DNA from 2 places in the Chroococcidiopsis sp. CCNUC1 genome. Region 1 is predicted to be linked to the other one. Evidence: riboswitches for the same ligand, from Rfam matches in the RefSeq annotation. Region 1 holds a riboswitch; the other holds the start of a gene.
The links. Region 1 has a riboswitch for cyclic di-AMP ahead of M5J74_RS08195 (ArsB/NhaD family transporter). Riboswitches for the same ligand answer to the same signal wherever they lie in the genome.
Positions count from the first base shown of each region.

Region 2: it holds a riboswitch for cyclic di-AMP, as region 1 does, so the genes downstream of both, M5J74_RS15320 (glycosyltransferase) here and M5J74_RS08195 (ArsB/NhaD family transporter) in region 1, are expected to answer to the same signal.

Region 1 is NZ_CP097480.1:1,746,429-1,751,422, forward strand. Features, by position in the region: gene ntrB (nitrate ABC transporter permease) at 1-178, opposite strand, end outside; cyclic di-AMP (ydaO/yuaA leader) riboswitch at 278-426, opposite strand; gene M5J74_RS08195 (ArsB/NhaD family transporter) at 582-1,919, opposite strand; cyclic di-AMP (ydaO/yuaA leader) riboswitch at 2,291-2,507, opposite strand; gene M5J74_RS08200 (sensor histidine kinase) at 2,806-3,996, shown strand; gene M5J74_RS08205 (hypothetical protein) at 4,343-4,927, shown strand; gene M5J74_RS08210 (hypothetical protein) at 4,976-4,994, opposite strand, start outside.
Region 2 is NZ_CP097480.1:3,262,574-3,267,567, reverse strand. Features, by position in the region: gene M5J74_RS15335 (DMT family transporter) at 1-850, shown strand, start outside; gene M5J74_RS15330 (VOC family protein) at 946-1,392, shown strand; gene M5J74_RS15325 (hypothetical protein) at 1,504-1,716, opposite strand; gene M5J74_RS15320 (glycosyltransferase) at 1,760-3,025, opposite strand; cyclic di-AMP (ydaO/yuaA leader) riboswitch at 3,169-3,304, opposite strand; gene M5J74_RS15315 (selenium-binding family protein) at 3,655-4,994, shown strand, end outside.

The DNA of each region.
Region 1 (4,994 bases):
GTGGTGGAGTAGGCATTAATTCGGGATTGACAAGAGCGATCGCCCACCACAAAATAATGATGCCCAAGAAACCATCGGCAGGTAACAGAACAGCATCCCTGATAACAATCGGTCTAACCCTTTTCCACGCAGCTTGTCCGGCTACTGCTAGAGTAGCAAGATTTAACTGAAATATCATATTGATACTCCTCAGAGTTAATCGCAGGTACGTAAAATCGAGCAGTACCAGATAGGAACACTGATGAGTTCAAAACATTAATGAAATAATGCTTACTCTTCAGTCTCCTCTCAATGCCTACGAAGTTAGCTGACGGGCTAGGGCTGAGAGATGCCCCTCTTAAATTAAGATAAGCCCCTTACAATTGGTTCCTCCGTTCTAGCTTCATCTATATACATGTGAAGGACTAGATTAGGCTGACTTACTCTAACTTTCCTAAGATATCATCGCTATTTCTCTACCGTCAATCATTCTGTAGATATATGTATTTATTTGGTAATTGGTGATTGGTAATTGGTAAGTGGTAAGGCAGCGAGCGGAGTTTTTGGGTAGCGATCGCAAATCGCAAATGACAAATGACCAATTAAATCAAAAACCGAATTGTAACGTATATAGCAGCAACTATTAATTGGACTGCCATTACGGGTAAACCATATTTGAGAAAGGTTTTAAATGAAATTCGCCGTCCGTGTTGTTCGGCAATTCCGGCAGCAACTATGTTAGAAGAGGCTCCAACTAAAGTTCCGTTTCCACCTAACGTTGCACCAAACATCATGGCATAAAACAGAGGTAATACTTCTGCTGGCAACTCTCCTGTAAAACTTTTTTCTAGAATTACTGGCGATGCCAAACCAATATTGACTACATACTGTTTGAGTAACGGAACCATTGCCACAACCAAAGGAATGTTTGGCACGACGCTTGAGACTATACCAACAAAAAAGAGTAACGCTAGCGAACCTAAAGCAATATTTTTTCCTAAAATTGCTGCTAGAACACCAGAAAGGCTAGTCACGACGCCAGTTTTCTCTAGTCCACCAATTAAGACGAAAATGGACATAAAAAATATTAACGTACTCCAATCGACATCTCGCAAAATATTATTAACTGTATCAATTTTGCTATGATGTGACAGTAACAATGCTAAAGCTGCACCTAATAAAGCTACCGCAGCAGGAGAAATTGGAATTGGTAACATTTCCCCAATAACAAAGAATGTTAAAACACCAGCAATCAAAACAATCCCTAATGTTAAAACTTGAGGATGATTAATTTTTGGATGGGGAAGATGTTCTAAATCTTCTAAATCTTTATGCCAAATTTTACGAAATAGAAATGGTAGCATTGCAACCACAGTAATAACTGCAATAACTCCACCTAAACTGAGGCGCGCGAGGTAATCAATAAAGCTGACGTTTACGGCATCTCCGACAATAAATGTAGCTGGATCTCCTACCAATGTTAGTAATCCGGCACTGTTGGCTACGAATACCATTAAGATGAGTAGTGGTACAAAGTTTACCCCTACTTCCTCTGCAATCGGAGGAATCAGCGGTGCTAGTAACATAACTGTTGTAGCATTGGGCAAAAAAGCGCAAATTGGAGTTGTAATTGCCACAATTCCCAGTAGCAAGCGCTTGCCTTGTCCTTTAGCTAAAATCACAATTTGGGTGGCTAAATAATCAAAAACTTTTGTAGGTTCAAAAGCTCGTACCAACACCATTACGCCAAAAAACAAAGCAATGGTAGAGTAGCTATTACCAATATATCCAATTGCTTCATTTAGCGTTAACACATTTGTAAAAACAAGAATTAATGCTCCTAAAAATGCCGCGATAGTCAAGTGTATCCATTCTGTCATCACGAAAAAGATGACACTAAGGAAAGTAATAGTGCTAGCGATCGCCTGCCAGTTTTCCATATTATTACTACTGGTTTGATTATTAATTATTCTAACCAAAGTTATAGAGCTTTACATCCATACAAAACTCTACTAATGCGCTTGATATTTATTGGTAGTTAGCTACATACGGCTAAGGTAATGAAGCGATCGCATCTGTTTGTGATTCCGCAACTATAGCAGTTCTATTTGATGCTTGAAATTCAAGCCTAGTAGAGTGGGCGTTGCGTGCCTGACAATTTTTCAAGGCGAATTGCTTTATTTTTACCAGTGATTTTTGTGGGATTTTCATCTGCTATTTTTCAGTCTCTTCAAGTGCAGGTACAACAGGCTTAACAGTACGAGCCTTGGAAGCTGAACCAAGCAGCACATTATTGATAATGTTGCTTATTTCAGTCTCCTCTCAACGCCTACGGAGTTAGCTGACGGGCTAGAACTGAGAGATGTTCTTCTTGTCAAGGATGAATTATGAAGATCTGAACTCGATACTCGTTCTTGCTAATTCATCTTTAAACCAGATAAGCCCCAGATTTTGGTTCCTCCGCTCCAGTTTTACTAAAGTCTTGAACTCCTCAACACAGACACCACTGGATTAGGCTAACTGTTTTCAAACTATTGAAGAGAAATTTAACATTCTTACTCAAATTCGTCAAATTATTCCGGGTAGCGTGCAATTTTTGCAGACAATTACAATAACATCAAGCCAAAATTTTCAGCAGGGGAATCGAGCTGCTATTAGTGTCGAAAAGCTTTTCAGCTATCTCTACGGGGCAGAAATGCGGACGAACCACTGGCGAAGTACCATAGCATTGCTTACCGAAGTATCGAACGATAGAGTGGTTCCACCATCTGGCAGGTTCCTATAAACTGAAGATTGCCATGCCTATCTCTATGCGTGCTTGAAGTGATGCAAGATTTCAGTCAACTGCTGCTCGAACGAAGCGATACGATTTTGAAGGACTGGATTGCTGCCATTCGTGCAGATGACCAAATTGAAACAGCTAACGAACTGCCGTACAAGTCTTTGCAAGACAGCATACCGCGCGTAATTCAAGCGATGGCAACAGTGCTTTCTCAATCACAAGATAGCGATTTGAAGACACTAGTAGAGGTGAGTTTAGAACACGGTGTCATTAGGGCAGAACAAGGATTTGAGGCTGGGGAAATTGCCCGAGAGTATCGAATTCTGCGTCATGTTATCTTCTCTACCATTGAGACAAGCTTGCAGACAAGCTCAGCGTTAGAGGTGATTCGTGCTTTTCGGTTAATTGATACTGTCATTGATGAAGCGATCGCCCGCTGCTTTAAAAGCTACACCGAGCAACGATTGGCAGAACTACAACAGCTACAAAGTCAACTGACACTCAACAATCAGGAATTAACGCGGCTGGTGCGGGCAAATCGCGAAAACCTTTCTCATCTCGCCCACGAACTGAAAACTCCTTTGACTTCGATCATTGGCTATGCCGATTTATTTTTGCGCCTACAGCGGAAAGACAGAGTTGAGGTAAAAGATAGCTACGCCAATATAGAACATATCGAACAGGTGTTAAGCGGTGGTAGGCATTTATTACACTTGATTAACGATGCTTTAGAAATCTCGCGATACGAAGCAGGGCAAATGCAACTTCAGCCTGCAATAGTCGAGATTCGCGAGCTAACAAGCGATCTTGTTGCTATGATGCAGCCTGCGGCACAAGCCAAGGAACTCAAATTGAGCCTCGATTTAGATTCAGCCCCAAAAGAAGTTGTCACGGATTCGTTACGATTGCAGCAAATTGTGACGAATCTGATTAGTAATGCGATTCGCTACACGCTAGATGGAAAGATTTTGGTGAAATGTTGGACGATCGATCGCGAACGATGGGCGATCGCAGTTGCCGATACAGGCGTGGGAATTGCGCCAGAAGCACAGCAGCGCGTGTTTGAACCCTATTTTCAAGCCGGAACGATCGCCACACCCAACAGCACGGGTTTGGGGCTAGCGATCGTTTCGCGCTTAGTCAAGCTGTTGCAGGGAAAGATTGAATTAGCCTCTGAGGTTGGAGTTGGTTCGACATTTACAGTGACTTTTCCGCTCAAAGTTAAAACAAAATAATATTCCGCGATCGGCTATTTGTAATTTATTATTTTTGACTGTTAAGCTAAAATCATCTTATTTTAATTATTCTTAATTAAGAAATATTAGACAATTGCTAAAACTTTCTATTGTTGAGCCAATTTTTCTCAGAATTTTCTAAATTAATAATTGCGATCGCTTAGCAGAAATAGGCAAAAGTATTTATGCCGTTCTGAGTGTAACTACAGAAGAAATGAAGCTACATAGTTAAAGCGAACCGTTATTTAATTATGGGTGTAGCTATTAAAGTATGCTCTAATCGCTTAAGTATAGAGCATATTTTAATTGACTAGGTTGCTATAAAAAAGCATGAGGAACTCGAAAAATGAAACTTGACCGTCGTTATTTATCTTTTGGACTCGTCTTACTATTGCAAACAATCTGGCTGGCTCCAGCAGGCTCGGAACCACTAAAACTGCGAAACTCAGAACTAAAATTAGAGCGATCGCAAATGCTCGTAGCGAAAAAGCTAACATTAGCGTCAGGAACTAAACTGCAATTAGAACTAGCTGAAGAACTTAGCTCAAAGACAGCACAAGAGGGAGATATTGTTGTTTACTATGCAGCAACAAATGTCCTCTCACCAACCAAAGAAATTTTGATTAAAAAAGGAGCGCGAGCGACTGGAAAAGTTACTGAAGCAAAACGCGCTCGCATGTTTGGTAAAAAAGGACAATTAAACTTTACTGTGGAAGAAATTGAAGCAGTGGATGGTACTAAAATTCCGTTGCGATCGACTGTGGAGAAAAATGGTAAAGGTCGGGGTGCAACTATGGTAGCTGTGGCAGCACTTGTCAGCGTATTTGGCGTATTTATTAAAGGCAAAAATATCACCGTAAAACCAGGCACGTTGGTAGAAGCCTATGTAGATTATGACACGGTAGTTGAGACAGCCAGTCGCGCGCTATAAGGAAGTAACAGTAGATTCGTGGGGTGCGTTGATAACGCACCCTACCAGCTATTGTATCCAACCCCAG
Region 2 (4,994 bases), 1.5 Mb from region 1:
GTTTGCCCTAGCTCTGATTTGGGGTTATAACTGGGTACAAATGAAAGTAGCAGTGGAATATTCACCACCGTTTACATTCGCAACTTTGCGGATAGTTCTCGGAGCCTTGAGTTTATTTCTCGTGATGGCGTGGTTGAAAAAACCGTTGTTACCTCAAGCAGTTGGGGGTACTTTTCTGCTGGGGTTGTTGCAGACGAGTGGATTGTATGGGTTAGCAACTTGGGCTTTAGTTAGTGGTGGAGCCGGAAAAACGGCAGTTTTGGTTTACACAATGCCTTTCTGGACGCTAATTCTAGCCTGGGTGCTGTTAAAAGAGCGAGTCAGAACAATACAATGGATTGCGATCGCCCTTAGTTTTGCTGGTTTGCTACTGATTTTAGAACCTCAGCAGCTTGATGGGACGGTTTTTAGTAAGGTATTAGCCATTCTTGCGGGGATATGCTGGGCTGGTGGGGTCATTGTCGCCAAGAAATTGCAACAACAACATAATTTAGATCTGTTATCGCTGACAGCTTGGCAAACTCTTTTCGGTGCTGTGCCGCTACTGTTTGTCGTTCTCTTCATTCCCTCTGAACCGATTGTTTGGTCTAACGAGTTTGTCGTAGCGTTGATTTACAACGTTATCCCAGGTACGGCGATCGCAATGTTGCTTTGGCTGTATATATTAAATCATCTATCTGCAAGTACGGCAGGATTGGGTATGTTAATGAATCCTGTAGTGGGAGTATTAACGGCTTGGCTGCAACTGGGAGAACGACCAGGACTTACGGAATCTGTAGGTATGTTACTGATTGTTTCTGCTTTGGCTTTCAATGTTAACTCTCTGCAAAAAACGAAGTCAACCAACTGATTTCACCATTTCTGTACGGGCGGGTTTAACCGCAAAACTGTTTATTCTAGTATAGGGATCTTCAAAAACCCGCCCCTACGAGGACTGACTTCACCATGACTACTCCCAGTACCCTTGCACCTGGCAACCTGCGGCGAGTCCACCACATCGCCTTAAATGTCAAAGACATGCAAGCATCGCGCCACTTTTACTGTCATATTCTGGGATTGCACGAACTGACAGGCGATGAAATCCCCTCTACTCTAATCGATTTGGTAGCGCAAGGCAAAGTCGCTAACTTTGTCACTCCAGATGGAACGGTTTTAGATTTATTCTGGGAACCGGAGTTAACACCACCAGATCCCGATCCCGAACGGAGTTTTACTCGTGCCTATCATCTTGCCTTCGATATCGATCCGCAATTGTTCGATCGCGCCGTGGAAGTATTGAAAGATAATCAAATTGCGATCGCCCACGGTCCTGTCAGTCGCCCTACAGGTAGAGGCGTTTACTGCTACGATCCAGATGGATTTATGGTAGAAATCCGGTGCGATCCAGTATGAGCAAAAAAAAACCTGAATCTGACAATTCAGACTCAGGTAGTCCTACACTTCACAACTCAGGAAAATACAACAGACACGAAAATCTCAGAAACAAAAATCTAATTTTCAGCTCTAAGCGGCATGAGTATGCATTTTTGTTTCCACAGGCAACCACTTGGAAGATAGATCTTCCATAATACCTTTGCGGCTGAAACTTTTGCTTCGATCTAAATGTACCACTAATGTTGGCAAATAAATGTCATCAATTATCTGATGTCCGTAACCGATGACAACACCAGTTAGATCTGCTTGCTTGTGTTGCACGAAATCCCCAATCCTTAACATGGTATTTCTCCTTGTGCAGTTTGCTATCCAACGTTTACTATTGCTAAGCTGCGATCGCTCTACTCGTCTCAACCGTGGCTGAATTCAATGTGGTATACAAATGTCCTAATTCGATTGCTACACCTTGCCAGCTAAAATGATTTTCTACCCGTTGCCGACCTCGTTCCCCTAACTTTCTTGCCCAGCTAGAATCGGCTAAAATGCGATCGATCGCTTGGGCAAACGCAACGTCATCTTTAGCAGGTGCGAGTAATCCCGTCTCTTCTGGAACTACGGTAAATTGCAAACCGCCGACAGCGCTAGCAACCACGGGAATTCGGCTTGCCATCGCTTCAATTGCTACCAAACCAAAAGGTTCGTAGTGACTGGGGACGACACTAACATCGGCAGCTGCGTAGTAGACTGGCAAAATCCGATCGTCCAAGCGACCTGGAAAAACAGTTATCGTATCTAAACCTAACTCTCCAACAATTCCTTCAATGCGATCGCGTTCTCTGCCGTCACAGCGACCGGGTTGGCTGCCACCACCGATAATTAATTTCAAGTTAGTCCGACCTGCTGCGTGCAACCTTGCCACCGATCGCACTAAGGTTTCAATCCCTTTACGTTTGTCAAATCGACCGACATACAACACGACTTTTTCGTCCGGTGCAATTCCTAACTGCTGCCGCGCTGCTTCGCGTTCGATTGCCCCAAATCTGTCTATATCCGTACCGCAGGGGATAATATCAATTTGTCCTGTGGTTGAAACAAGCGATCGCATGTGTTCTTGTTCTTGAGGACTGGTGGCTACTATCCGTTCCGCTGTTTCCAAACAAGCTTTTTCTACTGCTAACCGTTTAGTTGCGATCGCTGGAATCTCGTCAATATTTCTGTACTTAACTGCACCCAACGAGTGATATGTATGTATCTGACTCAAAGGTTGCAGTTGCTTCAATCGCATTCCCACCCAAGCAGATAGCCAGTAGTTAGTGTGGACGAGCGAGTAACGAAATCCATGTTGTTGTTGAAAAGCTTGGAAAGCTTTGACGTACTCCGGTAAATAACTGAATAGTTCGTCCCGTCCGATAAATTCTGGCGCTCCCGCTGGTAACCGAATCGTGCGACAATTAGCATTGTGTTGCACGATCGCCGCTTGTTCTTTACTGCTACGGCGAGTAAACATATCGACTTTCCATCCCTGCTGGGCAAGGGCAAGACCGACTTGGCGCACGTAAACGTTTTGACCTCCAGCCTCTTCTTGCCCAATCGCAATCGCTGGATCGCCATCAACAGAAATTAAAGCAATGCGATTCTGTTTTTCTAACATTGTTGGTTTACTTCTCCTTATGGCTAGCTTTCCTGCCTCTGGCTGCCATCAGGAATCAATTCCTTAGCACCAAGTACAGGTAAAACGTAGCGGGCTTAAACCAGCCAAGGACACTGAATGGGATCTAGAAATCTTCGATCTTTACAGTCTCCTCTCAACGCCTACGAAGTTAGCTGACGGGCTAGGACTGAGAGATGTCCCTCTCTGTTTATCTCAGAGATAAGCCCCAAAATTCGGTTCCTCCGCTCCAATTATGATTGGATTAGGCTGACTTATTTAATCTGGTTAACTACATCCTAAACCACGCTCCCTACGTTCTGTCAATAAAAGTTACAAACTGTGAAGTAAACTCGGTCAGATTGTTAAGTATTGTATGTGAAACTTCTATTTGAGTTGTGAACTACTCGTGAAGGTTGTCATTCGTTCAAGTGCTGTTAGCGCGTCACAGTCAGATGAACAGTAATTTGACAATTGATTTAAAACTGCTGGATCTCAGCCATCTGTAAGAAATACAAACATAGTACGGTATTCCTAGCAATCAATGCTAGTTTTGTTATTAGTAGACGGTTAACTGTAGAGATATGACATGTCGTATCCGCACTTAACCAATGACCAACGACAAATGACCAATGACCAATCATACTTGCTGCGGTCCTGGCTATGCATCTCCCCAAGCGGCGATGCAAGCAGAAAGAGAAAAAACATTATATGCGATCGCCCTTTATACGGGTACGGGAATTGAAGCACCAGATTATTTAGCGACGATTGATGTCGATCCTGACTCTCCGACATATTCTCAGGTAATTCATCGCTTACCGATGCCTTATTTAGGCGATGAGTTACATCATTTTGGTTGGAATGCATGTAGTTCGTGTCACGGTGACGCGCGTAAATCTCGTCGCTTTACGATCGTACCTGGACAGCGATCGAGCCGGATTTATATTGTAGATACAAAAGAAACGCGATCGCCTCAAATTTATAAAGTCATCGAACCAGAAGAAATCAAAGCGAAAACAAATTTAACAGCCCCTCATACAGTCCATTGTCTAGCAGATGGTCATGTGATGATTTCGATGTTAGGTGATAGTCAAGGGAATGCACCTGGCGGCTTTTTGTTACTCGATGAAAACTTTGATATTGTCGGACGTTGGGAACAACAAGCCACGGCGATGAAGTTTAATTATGACTTTTGGTATCAGCCGCGCCATAACATCATGGTAAGTAGCGAATGGGGCGCACCCAAAACGTATTATCCAGGCTTTGACCTCAACGATGTCGCAGCCGGAAATTACGGTCAGCAATTGCATTTTTGGGACTGGAAAAAACACGAAATTATTCAAAGTTTTGACTTAGGTACAGAAGGTTTAATTCCTTTAGAAGTGCGTTTTCACCACAACCCAGAGAGTACGCACGGCTATGTTGGTGCAGCCTTAAGTAGTAATATTTGGCACTGGCACAAATCTAACGGACAATGGGCAGTTGAGAAAGTTATTGATGTTCCATCCGTCGAGGTTCAAGGCTGGGAAATTCCCGTTCCCTCTTTAATTACCGATATTTTGCTGTCAATGGACGATCGCTATCTCTATTTTTCCAACTGGTTGCATGGAGATATTCGTCAGTATGACATTAGCAATCCTTCTCAGCCTAAATTGACTGGGCAAGTTTGGTGTGGTGGTTTATTAGGAAAAGGTGGCGAAGTTAAGGGGCAGAAATTGCAAGGTGGTCCTCAAATGCTGCAATTAAGTTTAGATGGTAAGCGGTTGTATGTCACTAACTCTCTATTCAGTACTTGGGATAATCAATTTTATCCAGACTTAGCCAAAAATGGCTCTTACATGTTGCAAATTGATTGCGACACGGAAAAGGGAGGATTGAAAATTAATGAAAACTTTTACATAGATTTTGGTCAAGAACCAAACGGCGCAGCCCGCGCCCACGAAATGCGATATCCTGGTGGCGATTGTACTTC